Regions from separate parts of the Dyadobacter sp. BHUBP1 genome, predicted to be linked through region 1. Evidence: riboswitches for the same ligand, from Rfam matches in the RefSeq annotation. Region 1 holds a riboswitch; the other holds the start of a gene.
The links. Region 1 has a riboswitch for S-adenosylmethionine ahead of ACQ4MZ_RS03255 (homoserine O-acetyltransferase family protein). Riboswitches for the same ligand answer to the same signal wherever they lie in the genome.
Positions count from the first base shown of each region.

Region 2: it holds a riboswitch for S-adenosylmethionine, as region 1 does, so the genes downstream of both, ACQ4MZ_RS05870 (cysteine desulfurase family protein) here and ACQ4MZ_RS03255 (homoserine O-acetyltransferase family protein) in region 1, are expected to answer to the same signal.

Region 1 is NZ_JBOBIH010000001.1:765,205-772,543, reverse strand. Features, by position in the region: gene ACQ4MZ_RS03265 (FdhF/YdeP family oxidoreductase) at 1-1,823, shown strand, start outside; gene ACQ4MZ_RS03260 (glycerophosphodiester phosphodiesterase) at 1,944-2,714, shown strand; gene ACQ4MZ_RS03255 (homoserine O-acetyltransferase family protein) at 2,811-3,863, opposite strand; SAM riboswitch class I at 3,995-4,103, opposite strand; gene ACQ4MZ_RS03250 (M20/M25/M40 family metallo-hydrolase) at 4,252-5,193, shown strand; gene treA (alpha,alpha-trehalase TreA) at 5,239-6,789, shown strand; gene ACQ4MZ_RS03240 (PhzF family phenazine biosynthesis protein) at 6,918-7,339, shown strand, end outside.
Region 2 is NZ_JBOBIH010000001.1:1,436,109-1,443,447, reverse strand. Features, by position in the region: gene ACQ4MZ_RS05880 (SusD/RagB family nutrient-binding outer membrane lipoprotein) at 1-383, opposite strand, end outside; gene ACQ4MZ_RS05875 (SusC/RagA family TonB-linked outer membrane protein) at 398-3,592, opposite strand; gene ACQ4MZ_RS05870 (cysteine desulfurase family protein) at 3,734-4,912, opposite strand; SAM riboswitch class I at 5,028-5,121, opposite strand; gene ACQ4MZ_RS05865 (Fic family protein) at 5,272-6,354, shown strand; gene ACQ4MZ_RS05860 (hypothetical protein) at 6,481-6,900, shown strand; gene ACQ4MZ_RS05855 (hypothetical protein) at 6,879-7,241, shown strand; gene ACQ4MZ_RS05850 (sulfatase family protein) at 7,313-7,339, opposite strand, start outside.

The DNA.
Region 1 (7,339 bases):
ACGAAGCGGTATTTTACACCTCCGGCCGTACCAGCAATGAAGCCGCATTCCTGTACCAGCTTTTTGTACGGGAGTACGGCACCAATAACCTGCCCGATTGCAGCAATATGTGCCACGAGAGCAGTGGCACGGCATTAGGCGAGTCGCTGGGCATCGGTAAAGGCTCCGTGACCCTGAACGACTTTTACCAGGCCGAGGTGATCATGATCCTCGGGCAGAACCCGGGTACCAATCACCCGCGGATGCTCACCGCATTGCAAAAAGCCAAGGCCAACGGCGCGAAGATCATCTCCATTAATCCGTTGCCCGAAACCGGCCTGATGGGTTTCAACAATCCGCAAACTGTGGTGGGTGTGCTGGGTTACAAACCGGGGCTGACCGATATTTTCCTTCAAGTGAAGATCAATGGCGACATGGCCTTGCTCAAAGCCATTGAAGTACTTTTGCTGGAAGCGGAACAAAAGGCCCCAGGCAGCGTTTTTGACCAGCATTTTATCCACGAAAACACACAGGGCTACGCCGATTTCCTGCAAGACTTGAAACAGTATGACGCTGCAGAACTCGCCGCGCAGGCGGGCGTACCTTATACACAGGTGCAGGAGGTTGCGCGCGTGCTCGCAGGAAAAAGCAAGATCATCGCCTGCTGGGCAATGGGGCTGACGCAGCATAAGAATGCAGTGGCGACTATTAAGGAAGTCGTGAATTTATTGTTGCTGAAAGGCAGCATCGGTAAACCCGGCGCAGGGACATGCCCAGTGCGCGGGCATAGTAATGTACAGGGTGACCGTACGATGGGCATTTTCGAGCGCCCTGGCGCCAAGCTGCTGGATGCGATCGAGCACAACTTCCATTTCGCTCCGCCTCGGAAACACGGTTATGATGTGGTGGAATGCATTAAGGCCATGCATGCCGGCGAAGCGAAAGTGTTTTTTGCGATGGGCGGCAATTTCCTCTCTGCCACGCCCGACACGCGTTTCACCGCAGAAGCCTTGCAGAAATGCAAACTGACTGTCCACGTATCTACCAAACTGAACCGTAGCCACCTCGTTCACGGTCAGGAAGCATTGATACTACCTTGTCTCGGCCGGAGCGACAAGGATATGCGTAACGGAGAGAACCGCTTTGTATCGTGCGAAAATTCGATGGGCGTGATCCAATCGTCGCGGGGCGTGCTTCAACCTGTTTCGGAACATCTCCTGAGTGAGCCGGAAATCGTGTGCAGGCTTGCGAAAGCCACACTGGGCGAGCGCAGCAAAGTAAGCTGGGATAAATATATAGAAGACTACGACCTCATCCGCACCGACATTGAGCGTACCATTCCGGGTTTTGCGGATTATAACGAACGGGTACGGCAACCCGGCGGCTTCTATTTGCCCAACTGCAACCGCGCCGGTGACTTCGACACCCCTAGCCGCAAAGCGCATTTCCACATTGCGGCGCCAGAAAAACAGCATTTGAAAGAAGGCGAGCTCATGATGATGACCATTCGCAGCCACGACCAGTTCAATACCACCGTGTACGGCCTGAACGACCGCTACCGGGGCATTTATAACGAGCGGCGTGTGATCCTGATGAATGCAAAGGATATGCGGGACCGCAACCTGAAAAACGGCGATCTGGTGGATTTGCACAACGATCATGGCGGCGTAGCGCGCGTAGCTCATAAATTTGTGGTCGTGGAATACCCGATTCCCGAGCAGTGCACAGCCACATACTTCCCCGAAACGAACGTACTGGTACCCATCACGAGCGTCGCGGAAAAGAGCAATACGCCTACGTCTAAAATGGTGGTTCTAACGGTTACACCGCACCAGGGTTTTTAGGATAACTTAATATTGACCTAACAGACACCCGCCCAAGTTGCCGTAATTTCGCCGCTGTTTGACCGAATGGGGGTAAAATGCGCGAAAAGTGTCTTTTTAAAGAAGTTTAAATTGAATACAATGAAAAAAGGATTTTTAATGCTTGCAATCGGGCTGATGAGCCTGGTGTCGATGGATGGTATGTCTCAAAAGAAAAACAAGGTGATCGCACACCGCGGTGCCTGGAAAAATACCGGTGCTACTGAAAACTCGATCGGCGCATTGGAACACGCGATTAAGCTGGGCTGCTATGGCAGCGAGTTCGATGTGCATATGTCGGCTGACTCGGTTCTGTACGTGCTGCACGACCATTCCATTCAGGGAACCAATATCGAAACGACTAATTCAGCCGAGCTTTCGAAGATCAAACTGGCTAACGGCGAGTCGCTGCCGACTCTGGAGGCCTATCTGAAGGCGGGTGGCAAGCAGAAAAAGACGCGTTTGATCCTGGAAATCAAAACTTCCAAAATCAGCAAGGAACGCTCATTGGCATTAGCTGCGAAATGCGTGGAATTGGTAAAGAAAATGAAGGTGGAGAAAATCACCGACTACATTGCATTCGACTGGGATGTGTGCCTGAAGGTGAAGCAACTCGCCCCGAAAGCACACGTGGAATACCTGAACGGCGACAAAACGCCTGACGAAATCCAGGCTGCCGGCCTCGACGGGATCGACTACCATTTCAGCGTTTTGAAAAAACATGAGGATTACATTCCCGCCATGCGCCAGAAAAAACTTACTACCAACGTGTGGACAGTCAATAGCGAAGCAGATTTGAAGTACTTCCTCGAAAAAGATGCTGATTACATCACTACCAACGAGCCTGAGCTGTTGCTAAGCCTTTCGAAGTAATTTTTGAAATACATTTAAAAGCGAAACTCCCGATCGGTAACCGGTCGGGAGTTTCGCTTTTTGTATTTATATATAATGCTTGAAATCCTGAATGCCTCAACGAATGCGCGCCATTTGCAACTGCCCGTTGGTTTCCTGCCATGCGCGGATCACTTGTGTAAGCTGCTTGTATTCGATCAGGAAGCCGTCATGGCCATAAAGCGAATCGATCTCCTGAAATGCGGCGTCGGGAATATGCCGGGCCAGGAACTGCTGCTCCGAAAGCGGGAATAGTAAATCGGATTTGATACCCAGTACCAGCGTCTTCGCCTTCACGAGCCCGAGCGCATGTACAATCCCCCCGCGGTTGCGGCCCACATTATGCGAGTCCATGATCTTGGACAGCGCCCAGTACGAGAATGCATTAAAACGTTTCACAAACTTGTCGCCCTGGTACTGCTGGTATGACGACGCCCTGAAATCATCGATCTGATCCGGATTATCGCGGGCTTGCGTAAAGTTGTAGGTATCATAATTGCGGTAAGAGAGCAAGGCGATTGACCGGGCCGCACGCATACCCATAGCGCCGGCTTCCGGGCTATCTTCGGCATAGGTCGGATCCGCCTGGATCGCCATCCGCTGTGATTCGTTGAACGCGATACCCCACGGCGAATGCAATGCATTGGAAGCGATCAGGATCAGTTCTTCAAACAAATCCGGCTTTTCAACGGCCCATTCCAGTGCCTGCTGGCCGCCCAGCGAGCCCCCAATGCAGATCTTAATCTTGCTTATCGCCAGCTCCTGACGTAAAAGGTCAAGCGTTCCCACCACGTCCCGGACGGTAAGCGTGGGAAAACTATGGTAATAAGGCTGGTTTGTCCTCGGATTGATCGACAGCGGCCCCGTAGATCCGTAAGCTGACCCGATCACGTTCACACAAACAATGAAATGCTGGTCCGGATTGAAATATTTACCCTCTCCTACCAGTCCGTCCCACCAGTCGTGGGCATTGGAGCTGCCGGTGAGCGCGTGGCAAATCCAGACGATATTCGTGTCGTTGGCGTTTCGTTCTCCGTAAGTAGTGTATGCGAGTTCAAATCCTGGCAGTTCACCCCCCATTTCGAGGGCGTAGGGATAAGGGTACTTAAATGTCTTCTGGTCCGCTTGCATAAGAGCCACAGCACGTGGTTAAATTCAACACATGGTAAAATCGACAGCCGAAATAATTCATTTCGGATGTAGCTGCGAGACTAAAGCCAATCGGCTTACGGAAATTTCTAACTGTAAGAGCACACGAATTGATTTTATATCTCCTAATAAACTTAGGTGGGAATTAGCACCTTTCTCCGTCGCGGTAGTAGGTTGCCAGAGGTTCATAGAGCCCATTCTCTCGCCTCTTCTTTATAAATCAACCGCCGCATAAGGGAAGCAATTGATTGATGGTGCAATATTAAGCCCGGATGCCTGAAAATACAAGCAAATACAAAAATTCTGTCCTTCCGCGAGGCCCGCTCGTGCCGCTGCGGCTTATCTTTGCCGGTCAACCATTTTTAGTAGAATGAGAATCTTTTTTCACAGTCTGCTGCTCGTTTTCGGCGCTGCACAGGCATTCGGACAATCTGTTTCACCCTCACCGGAAAACATCCGCAAACACATTTCGTACCTGGCCTCCGACAAAATGAAGGGCCGGGGCACAGGAAGTAAAGAGAATGAGAAAGCCGCGAAGTATGTGGCGAAGCAATTCAAAAAATACCACCTTTTACCCAAAGGAACCGAAGGTTATTACCAGCCTTTTACAGCCAAAATCAGGCGTGTGGTGGTGCCCGACAGCATCCGCGAGGCAAGAAATGTGATTGGATTTCTCGACAACGGGGCCCCCTATACCATCGTCATAGGTGCTCATTTCGACCACCTCGGCCTGGGCCTCCAGGGAAGCTCCAAGGCCGAAAAGCCAGAAGGACAGATTCACAACGGAGCCGATGATAACGCATCGGGGGTGGCCGGACTGCTCGAACTGGCGCGGTATTTTTCGGGGAATGACAAAAAGGAACCTTATAACTTCCTTTTTATCGCATTCGGGGCAGAAGAACTGGGGCTTGTGGGCTCCCGTTTCTTTGTGAACAACCCGACATTGCCGTTGGCCGATATCAACTTCATGTCGAACATGGATATGATCGGTCGATACGACCCGAACCGGGGCGTCGGCATTGGCGGGTACGGCACCAGCGCCGAATGGCCTGCGATTTTCAAGGATGTGAAAAGCGATACAAAGTTTTTTACGGATAATGCGGGAAGCGGCGGCTCGGACCACGGTTCATTTTACGCCAAGCAAGTCCCGGTGTTGTTCTTCCATACCGGCGGCCACGACGATTACCACAAGCCGACCGATGATGCGGAAAAGATCGATGCCAATGCCGAAGCCGGTATTCTGGGTATTCAAATTAAACTCATTGAGAATGCGATGTTATTACCAAAACTTAAATTCACAGAAGTCAAGTAAGTTATTGTCCACCATTCGGGGGAGAACCCCTAAAATCAGTTTGTTTTGTACGGTTTTGTTGCTCCATCATTCACTTACGGCCAGGCACACATCTCTCCCGAAGAGTTGTACGGAACGCTATTCCGTGACGTGCAATGCAGCCACATTTTCTCCGATTCAAAAACTTTCGCCGATGCAATCCCGCTGGAAGACCCGGTACTGATCATAGAGCGGTACCACCAGGAAAAAGACCGCCCGGGCTTTGATATGGAAACATTCGTCCGGGGGTATTTCAGAATGCCGGCTCAAATTGCGTCGGGATTCGTTTCGGACAAGAATGACTCAGTTTCCGAACATGTTGGTAAGCTCTGGTCGATACTTACGCGCCAGCCCGAAAACCAGGAACGGGGCGGGTCGCTCATCCCCCTGCCCCACCCTTACGTGGTGCCGGGGGGACGTTTCAGGGAAATATATTATTGGGACAGCTACTTTACGATGCTGGGGCTCAAAGAATCGGGTCGCGTGGAGTTGATCCGGAATATGCTCAACAACTTCGCCTATCTGATCGACACGCTGGGTTTCATCCCCACCGCCAATCGGACCTATTATCTGAGCCGCTCCCAGCCCCCATTTTTTTCATTAATGGTGAAACTGTTTAGTGAAATGGAAGGCAAAAAGGTCTTGAAAAAGTACCTGCCACAGTTGCAAAAGGAGTACGACTACTGGATGGATGGCTGCCTGGAGCCTTGCGAGCCTTTCACAGCCCACCGGCGCCTCGTTTATCTCCCCGACGGCGTGCTACTGAACCGCTATTGGGACGACAAGGCCACTCCGCGCCCGGAATCGTACAGCGAAGACACAGAGCTGGCCCGGGAAGCGAACGAGAAGTACGGCACGCCCCCCGAAGAGCTCTACCGCCATATCCGGGCCGCCGCGGAATCGGGATGGGATTTCAGCAGCCGGTGGTTTGCCAACGAAACCGATTTTGCATCGATCCACACGACGGACATACTGCCCCTCGACCTGAACTGCCTGCTTTACCACCTCGAAAAAACCATCGCGGAAGCGTATTTGCTTTGTGACAACCGACGAATGCACTTGCTCTACGAGGAAAAGGCACGGCAGCGGAGCATCGCTATTCAGACCTATTTCTGGGATGAATCCAGGAATTACTACATGGATTATGATTTCCGGAAAAGGGATTTCTCTAAAGCTATCACCATTGCGGGCGCATTCCCCCTGTTTTTTAAGCTCGCGCCTAAGCCGCACTCCCATTATGTGCGTGCATACATAAGGCTCAATTTCCTCAAATCGGGCGGATTGCTGACCACTATGGTGCGAACAGGGCAGCAATGGGACGCCCCCAATGGCTGGGCCCCGCTGCAATGGATCGTCTACAAGGGATTGCGCAATTACAATTTTCACCGGACCGCCAACGAGCTCAGCGACGAATGGCTGGGACTGATCGAGAAGGAGTTCAGGCATTCGGGTAAGATGCTCGAAAAGTACAATGTATCGGACACCAACCTGATCGCCGGAGGAGGTGAATATGAGATTCAAGAAGGGTTTGGCTGGACCAACGCCGTCTATCTCCGAATGAAAAACCGTAAGCGATAGTCGTATTTTCGACGAAATACGCTTTGATTTCTTATCCGTTTCCAATAAATTATATTAAAAATTGGTAAGAAAATCTTCCCGTAGCGGATATTTTTAATACCTTGCTGTTATCAAGCCCATTTGACTTCATGAAACTTCCTATATACCAAATCGATGCTTTTACTGACAAGTTGTTTGGTGGAAACCCTGCCGCAGTAGTTCCTCTGGAGCAATGGCTGCCGGAAGAAACGATGCTCGCCATCGCCGCCGAAAACAACCTCGCCGAAACCGCGTTCTATGTCCCGACTGAAAATGGCTTCCATATCCGCTGGTTTACACCGACGGTGGAAGTGGATCTCTGCGGACACGCAACACTCGCCGCAGCATACGTCATTTTCAATGTCCAGAAATACGAAGGGCAATCCATCAGCTTTGATTCGCGAAGCGGCGTACTGACCGTCGATTGCAAGGAAGATTGGCTTACATTGAATTTCCCTGTGGACCAATACCACATTGCCGTACCGCCTCCGGGACTCGTTGAAAGCCTGAAAAACACGACGCTACTGGAAGT
Region 2 (7,339 bases), 670 kb from region 1:
AGGATCAGCCCTACCGCCTGGTAATTGGTATTGCCACTCTCCTCCCCGAGTTTGATAATAGTAGCAAAATCGGTGAGTCCCTGCGAGTAAAGGTTCGTCCAGACGTTCTGCACGTTGGCAATGCTTACGGTATACTTGTCCGGGTCTGTATATTGAATTTTAGCCCAATGCTGAATGAACAATGTGGTCGTTTCCATCGAAGCATCCGAGCCTAGCGTTACGTCTGCATTCGACTTGATGGCATTGGCCAGCAAATATTCCGGCTGGGCTTTGATCGCCTCGTTCGGGTTGATATTCGTTTCTTCGAGCTGATCCTGGCAAGCCGTCAAGAGCAGGCCGGCGGCAGCGATCACAAATCCTTTGGTAATGTTATCGGTACGCATGAATATGGGTCAATTTAAAAGCCTAATGAAATGTTAAAACCGTAAGAAGCTGTCGTCGGCAGCTGCAACGATTCGAGCCCCTGGCCGGTATTGCCGGTGTTGAAAGCCGTTTCAGGATCGATGTTGTCCGCTTTCTTTTGCAGAAATGCCAGGTTGCGTCCATACAGAGAGAGGATCAGGCTTTGCAGTTTGAATTTGGAAATAAATGCCTGCGGAACGGTGTAGCCGAGTTTTACCTCACGCAGCTTGATGAACGACGCATCGAACACGCTCGCCTCGTTGATACCCGCGCTGTTGCTGTAAACACCTTTGTAATAGCGCTCCGCCGGAACGATCACGGTATTCGGCTTGCCATCGGTGGTTACGCCTTTCGCAATGATACCATCGTCGTACACGATCGCGCCCGAAGGTGCCGCTGCCGCATTAGCCACTTGCACAGCCACACCGGCTTTGTTGTTGCCAGGATAATAGTAGGTCAGCCCGCCATGTTCCGCGTCGCGGCCGGGCAAAGTCGATTTCAGCACGCCGGTATAGCGGCCGGTCGCATTCGTAGCCGAGTAAATGGAGCCGCCTTGTTTGGTATCAATGAGCACGCTCAGGTTAAAACCTTTGAAAGAGAACGAATTGCTGATCCCGCCCATCCATTTCGGGGTGTAATGCCCCAACACTTGCAGACTCGGATTCTTGGTAGGCAAGCCGTTGGCACCGATGATCTGCTCGCCGTTTCCATCCCGTGCAAATGCCGAGCCGAATATCGCGCCGTAGCCCAGTCCTTTGCTGGCATAAACCGTTACTCCATTGGTACCCAGTTTATAATCGTTCAGAAAACCCTCGTCGTCGAGTTCCACTACCTTGCTGCGGTTTCTTGAAAAGTTGATGCCGATGTCCCATTTAAAACCGGATTCGGTTTCGATCGGCTTCACATTCAGCATCGCCTCAATACCACGGTTATTAATACGCCCTGCATTCAGGAGTTTCTGTTTGTAGCCTGTCGAAGGGCTCACGTCCGCACGTAAAATCTGGTTATAACTATCGGTATTATAATAACTCACATCCAATCGCACACGGTTGCGGAACAATGCGATATCGGCACCGATTTCAGTCGACTGTGTGATTTCCGGCTTCAGGTCCTCGCTCAAAAACACATCCGAAACCGTCAGCAAAGGGGCTGCTCCGAATGGCTGATTGAATGGATAGGTATTTACCAATTGATATGGATCGGTGTCTTTACCGACTTCGGCCCAGCCGCCGCGGAGTTTGGCATAGGTAAGTACATTGGATTTGATATCGAATGCGTCGGTCAGTACCAGACTCGCATTCACCGAAGGGTAAAAGTACGAATTGTTACCGGCAGGCAAGGTCGACGACCAGTCGTTACGCGCCGTGAGGTTCAAAAACGCGTAGTTGCGGAAGCCCACCTGCGCGGAGCTGAATGCGCTGTAAACCTTCTGTTTGCGCAACACATTATAGGATACCAGCGGGTCGCGCGAGTTATTCAGCGTGTACAGGTCAGCTACGGCCAGGCGGGGTGCCTGCTGGTAGTTCTGCTCGTTGAAATTGCTTCGAATGTTTCCACCCACCAGCCAGTCAAGTTCAAAATCAGCACTTACATTCTTGTGAAAATTGAAATTGAAGTCTGTATTGTTCTCATTCACGACATAACTGTCCTCGGTATAAGAGCCATAAGGCGTACCATTGGTGCCGTAAGCGACTTTGAACTTGCGCTTGTCGTTATAATAGTCGTTACCCGTGCGCACATTGGCTGTGAGCCAGTCGGTAATTTTATAGTTCAAATTCACATTACCGAAAAAGCGGTCGCGGCGTTGCTGGGCGGTATTTTCGTATTGCAGCAGGTAAGGATTGCTGTAATAGCTGTGGTTCCAGTTGTAATCGAAACCGCCTTTATTGTAGTCTTTCAGCAACTCGGTATCCACCTGACGCCCAAACCACAGGAATTGAAGCATTACGCTGCTGCCGCGCCCAGACGTACCGGGCAGGTTATCGGAGCTGTTTCTGGCAAAATTCGCGCTCGTCGACAAAGTCAGCTTGTCGTTCAAACGGTAAGTCGTATTTACCCCGAATGAATTTTTGGAAATATCCGTATTCGGGATCACACCGGTTTGCTTGCTGTTGTTGAAGGAGAAGCGGTAATCCACCTTGTCGTTCGAGCCTGCCACCGACACGCCCGTGGTTCGCGTATGCCCTGTTACGAAGAAGTTCTTTACGTTATCCGGGTGCGCCACAAACGGTACTGCCTCTCCATTCGAAAAGAACTGGGGTATCAGCCGTCCGTCCATTCTTGGGCCCCAGCTTTCGTCGGTAGCGTCATTGACACCGCCACCCTTACCATTCACATAAGAGAATGCGCCACCCGTTCCCTGACCGAAAACATTCTGATATTCAGGCAGCACCAATAGCTTCTCCGAAGAATAGCCAAAATTCACATTCACGCCCAGGCCGCGCTGCGTGCCTTTGCCGCTTTTGGTTTTAATTAAAATCACCCCGTTGGAAGCGCGGGAGCCGTACAATGCAGCCGCATTCGGCCCTTTCAGCACGCTGATCGACTCGATGTCGTTCGGGTTAATGTCCGCAATCGCATTCGCAAAATCGCGCGAACCATTGGCGCCGGCACCTAGCTGCGAGTTGTCGACAGGGATACCATCCACCACGAAAAGCGGCTGGTTATTGCCCGCGATCGACGTTTCGCCCCGTATCACGATCCGCGATGAGCCCATCCCGCCCTGGCTGTTGGTAATGTTCACACCAGCAATTTTACCCGATAATGCATTCACCAGGTTGCCTTCGCGCGCCTCTGCAACGTCCTTCGTTTGCAACTCCTGCACCGCATATCCGAGCGACTTCTTCTCTTTCGCAATGCCGAGCGCCGTCACCACCACTTCCTGCAAGATTGTCTCATCGCTTTCAAGCCGAACGTCGAGCTTGCCGTCCCGTGGAACGGGTAATTCAATGGATTTTAAACCGATAAACGAAAATTTCAATATCGAACCGGCGTCGGCCTCGATGGCGTAGCTGCCGTCGCCGTTGGTGGAGGTGCCTTTGGAAGTACCTTTGATAAGAACGGTTACGCCGGGCAGCGTTTCGCCGCTGGTGGAAGTGACCTTACCGGTCACCGGGATCGTTTGCGCCTTTGCCGGTTGCAGCCAGGCGACACTGAACAGGAGGAAAATCAGTACTAAATTTCTTCTCATGATGTGGATTGGAAGTTAGGGACAGCTTAAATGTTTGGGATTCAGTTTATACTCTATTTATTTTATAGATTTAATATACAAAAGTAATACAGCGGCATTATTTCCAATACTCAGGCTCCTATTTTTCGGTTAAATTAGCTACTACGCCCAGCTGGCGATCTTTTTCCAACCCGCTTGTGTCGAAACCACCGGGTCGGATTCGTAGATCCGCGTAATGGCGTCCACTACGAGATCCAGCTCTTCGAATGTGTTGAACTTGCTGAACGAGAACCTTACATTCTCCTTGTCGGCCTCGCACGCCAGCGCCTGTATCACATGCGACGCGCCGCCGCCCTGGCACGCGCTACCGCCCGAAACCTGAATGCCGACCTGGTCCAGCTTGGCCACCAGGCTCCCCGTGCTTAAACAGGGAAACGAAACGCTCAGCACATTGGCGACGCTATTTTCCGTCGATTTGCTCTCGCCGTTATAACAAATTCCTTCTATTCCGCTGATCGCCAGCTTCGATACCAGGTATTGTTTCAGCTTGGAAACCTTATTCCGGTTCGCTTCCAGGTTGCGATAAGCTACATCCAGCGCTTTCGCCAGCCCCACGATGCCCACGACATTCTCCGTCCCGCCGCGCTGGCCACGCTCCTGCCCTCCACCGTAAATCAGCGGCTTCAAGTGGTGCTTTTGATTAATGTAAACAAAACCCGCTCCCTTCGGACCGTGAAACTTGTGTGCCGAGCCCACAAGGAAATCGATATCGGCCTCTTGCAAATCGAAATGTGCCTTACCCATCGTTTGGGTCGTATCAGTAAAAAACACCGCATTGTACCGCCGTGCCAACACGCCGATCGCGTGGATGTCGGTCAGATTCCCGATCTCATTGTTCCCATGCATGAGCGCGATGAGTGTGCGCGGGTTCGCCCGCAGTAGGTTTTCGAGGTGGTAGAGATCTACATTACCGCGTTCGTCGAGCTTCACGAAGCTTGTTTCAATGTCGCCCTCTTTCTCGTGGCGCTTCAATGTCTGCAACACCGCCTTATGCTCGATGCGGCTGGTGATAACGTGGCTAAGGTCATAGGCCTGAATTGCCCCCGACAATGCAAGGTTGATTCCCTCCGTCGCCCCGGCCGTAAAGTATATCTCCTCCGGCGCAGCGCCCAGTAAATGCGCTACCGTACGCCGTGCCCGATCAACGGCCTCTTTTACCCTTCTGCCCGCGCCGTGCGCCGACGAGGGATTCGCATAATGGTTGGTCAAAAACGGCAGGATTGCCTCAATCACTTCAGGGTCCAGCGCGGTAGTAGCCGCATTATCCAGATAAATTTCCATGTGTTTCTGGTTTGTCGTTGATCAAAGTTTGTTAGCGGCAAGGCACAGGTTTTTCAAGGCCTAACCAGCCTGATTTACTGCACGGTACCAGTTTATTACTGTGGTTGGATTTTCAGATTTATCAATAGAATTAGGTTGGGGCACCTTGACGTGTCACAGGTTGCCAGAAGATCACAGAGCCTAACCTCTCCCTTCGTTCTTAATAAATCTATAAATTCGATAGACAAAGATTGATAAAAGATTTTAAGAATGCAAAAAAACGAGGGCGTTTTTTACCATCGAAATTTGAACGAGGGCGTTTTTTTGATATTTTTACCCTCGTTCTAAAAACGCAGGTAATTTTCACCGTCGTTCTTTTTATGAAATACAGCCCGTTAATACCTTATAATAATCTACCTGATTTGCCTCCAAAGGGCAAAATAGAAAATATAACCGTTCTCAAAAAGGTGATTTCGGCCAGTAGGGCACTCTCGGAACTAAAAGGTGCCATTACGAATCTCCCTAATCCGCTGCTGTTTATCGACACGATCAACTTACAGGAAGCGCAGGCCAGTTCCGCCATTGAGAATATCATCACTACGCAGGATGCTCTTTTTCAGGCATCCATTGTCGAAAAGAATATCGATGACGCTCCCACGAAGGAAGTAATCCACTATAAAGATGCATTATGGTATGGGTTAGAGGAAATAAGGAAAAAGCCAGTCCTGACGACCAACCTTTTTATCGCGATCATGCAGATCATTAAGGAAAATCAATCAGGCATCAGAAACATTCCGGGGACTCAACTAAAAAACCCGGCGACAGGACAAGTTATTTACACGCCGCCTGACAGCGAAGAAATTATCCGGAAAAAGCTGGCTGCACTTGAAAACTTTATCAATATCGACGACGATCTGGATCCGCTGATCAAACTTGCACTGATACACTATCAGTTCGAAGCCATTCACCCGTTTTTTGATGGTAACGGCCGTACAGGACGGATTATACTGCTTCTTTATCTGAAACAATGCGGCCTGCTCGATTTACCCGCGCTCTATCTGAGTAGCTATATTCTGAAAAACAAGAATGCATACTACCTCAATCTTCGCCATGTGACAGAACAAGGCAAATGGGAAAACTGGATCCTGTACATGTTGGATATGATCGAAGTTACTTCGCGTGAGAGCCAAATCCGGATCGAGCGTATTGCAGCTTTGATGAAAGAAATGGGCGAAGAAATCCAAAGGACGCTTCCGAAAATTTATTCCAAAGATCTGCTGGAAGTCATTTTCAAGCTGCCTTACACTAAAAGAAGTTCATTGGAACACGCCGGACTGGGAAATATCAAAACGGTTGGCAACTATCTGAAAACCCTTGAAGAGAACAATTTCCTTCAAAGCGTGACGGTGGGAAAGGAAAAGCTCTATCTGAACTTCCGGCTTATGAATGTGTTGAAAAGTTAACCCAGGTTCCTCAATACAGCCGGTTGCACACCCATCAAGTGACTTTGCACATCTGATTGACTTTCGAACCGTAACAGGGGTTAGTTTGCCAAAATCATTCATCTGCAAACTAAAATCAATCAAACCTTGGCAAATGCTGCAACATTGAAATCACTAGCGCTCGAACGGCTGCGCGACGCGGAATGCCTCATTGCAAACGGTCATGCTGGCGCGGCGTATTACATCGGTGGGTATGCGATTGAATTAGCCCTCAAAGCCGTGGTTTGCAAAAGACTGAACATCGAAATATTTGAAAAAGAGGTGGTGCCGCGGCATATTGCCAAGTCATTTATGATTCATGACCTCCTCGACCTTTTAATTCTATCTGGCCTGACGAACGATTTGGAAAACGCCTGTATAGATGACTATGTCTTTCAGGTAAGCTGGACCCGGATAGCGATATGGTCGGAACAACGCAGATATGAAGCAGGCTGTTCGGCTACAAAAGCCGAAATATTTGTTATTTCTCTAAAAATTGTCATGCAATGGTTGCAACAGCATTGGTAGAAACACTGCAAAAAGTGTTTCGGGAAGCAAAAAAAGATGGTCTGATCATAGATGCAATCGGCCTGGCACCCGCCTTTCACGGAATGGTAAAAGACAGCTACGTGCTCGGCGTCAGTGCGCCATCACTCTCGGAAGTACATGAGTATGAAAGTATGGAGATCATCCTAAAATTACTGTGGCAACGTGTAACACCAGAACAACGAAGGATGATTAACCGGGTCAGAGTATTTAATAATAAAGAAGACCTCGATGACCATAAATACAACGACTTTGCAGATTACCCATACGAAGGTTACGCCGGCATTCAACGAAAATTGCCCCTATTATATCCAGTCGATTAAATGCCCTCCAAACGAGGCGTTTTTTGACGTTTTTCACCCTCGTCCGAGTACCGAGGTAACTTTTCCCTTTGTCATTTCACCTCCTTCTTCAACTCTTT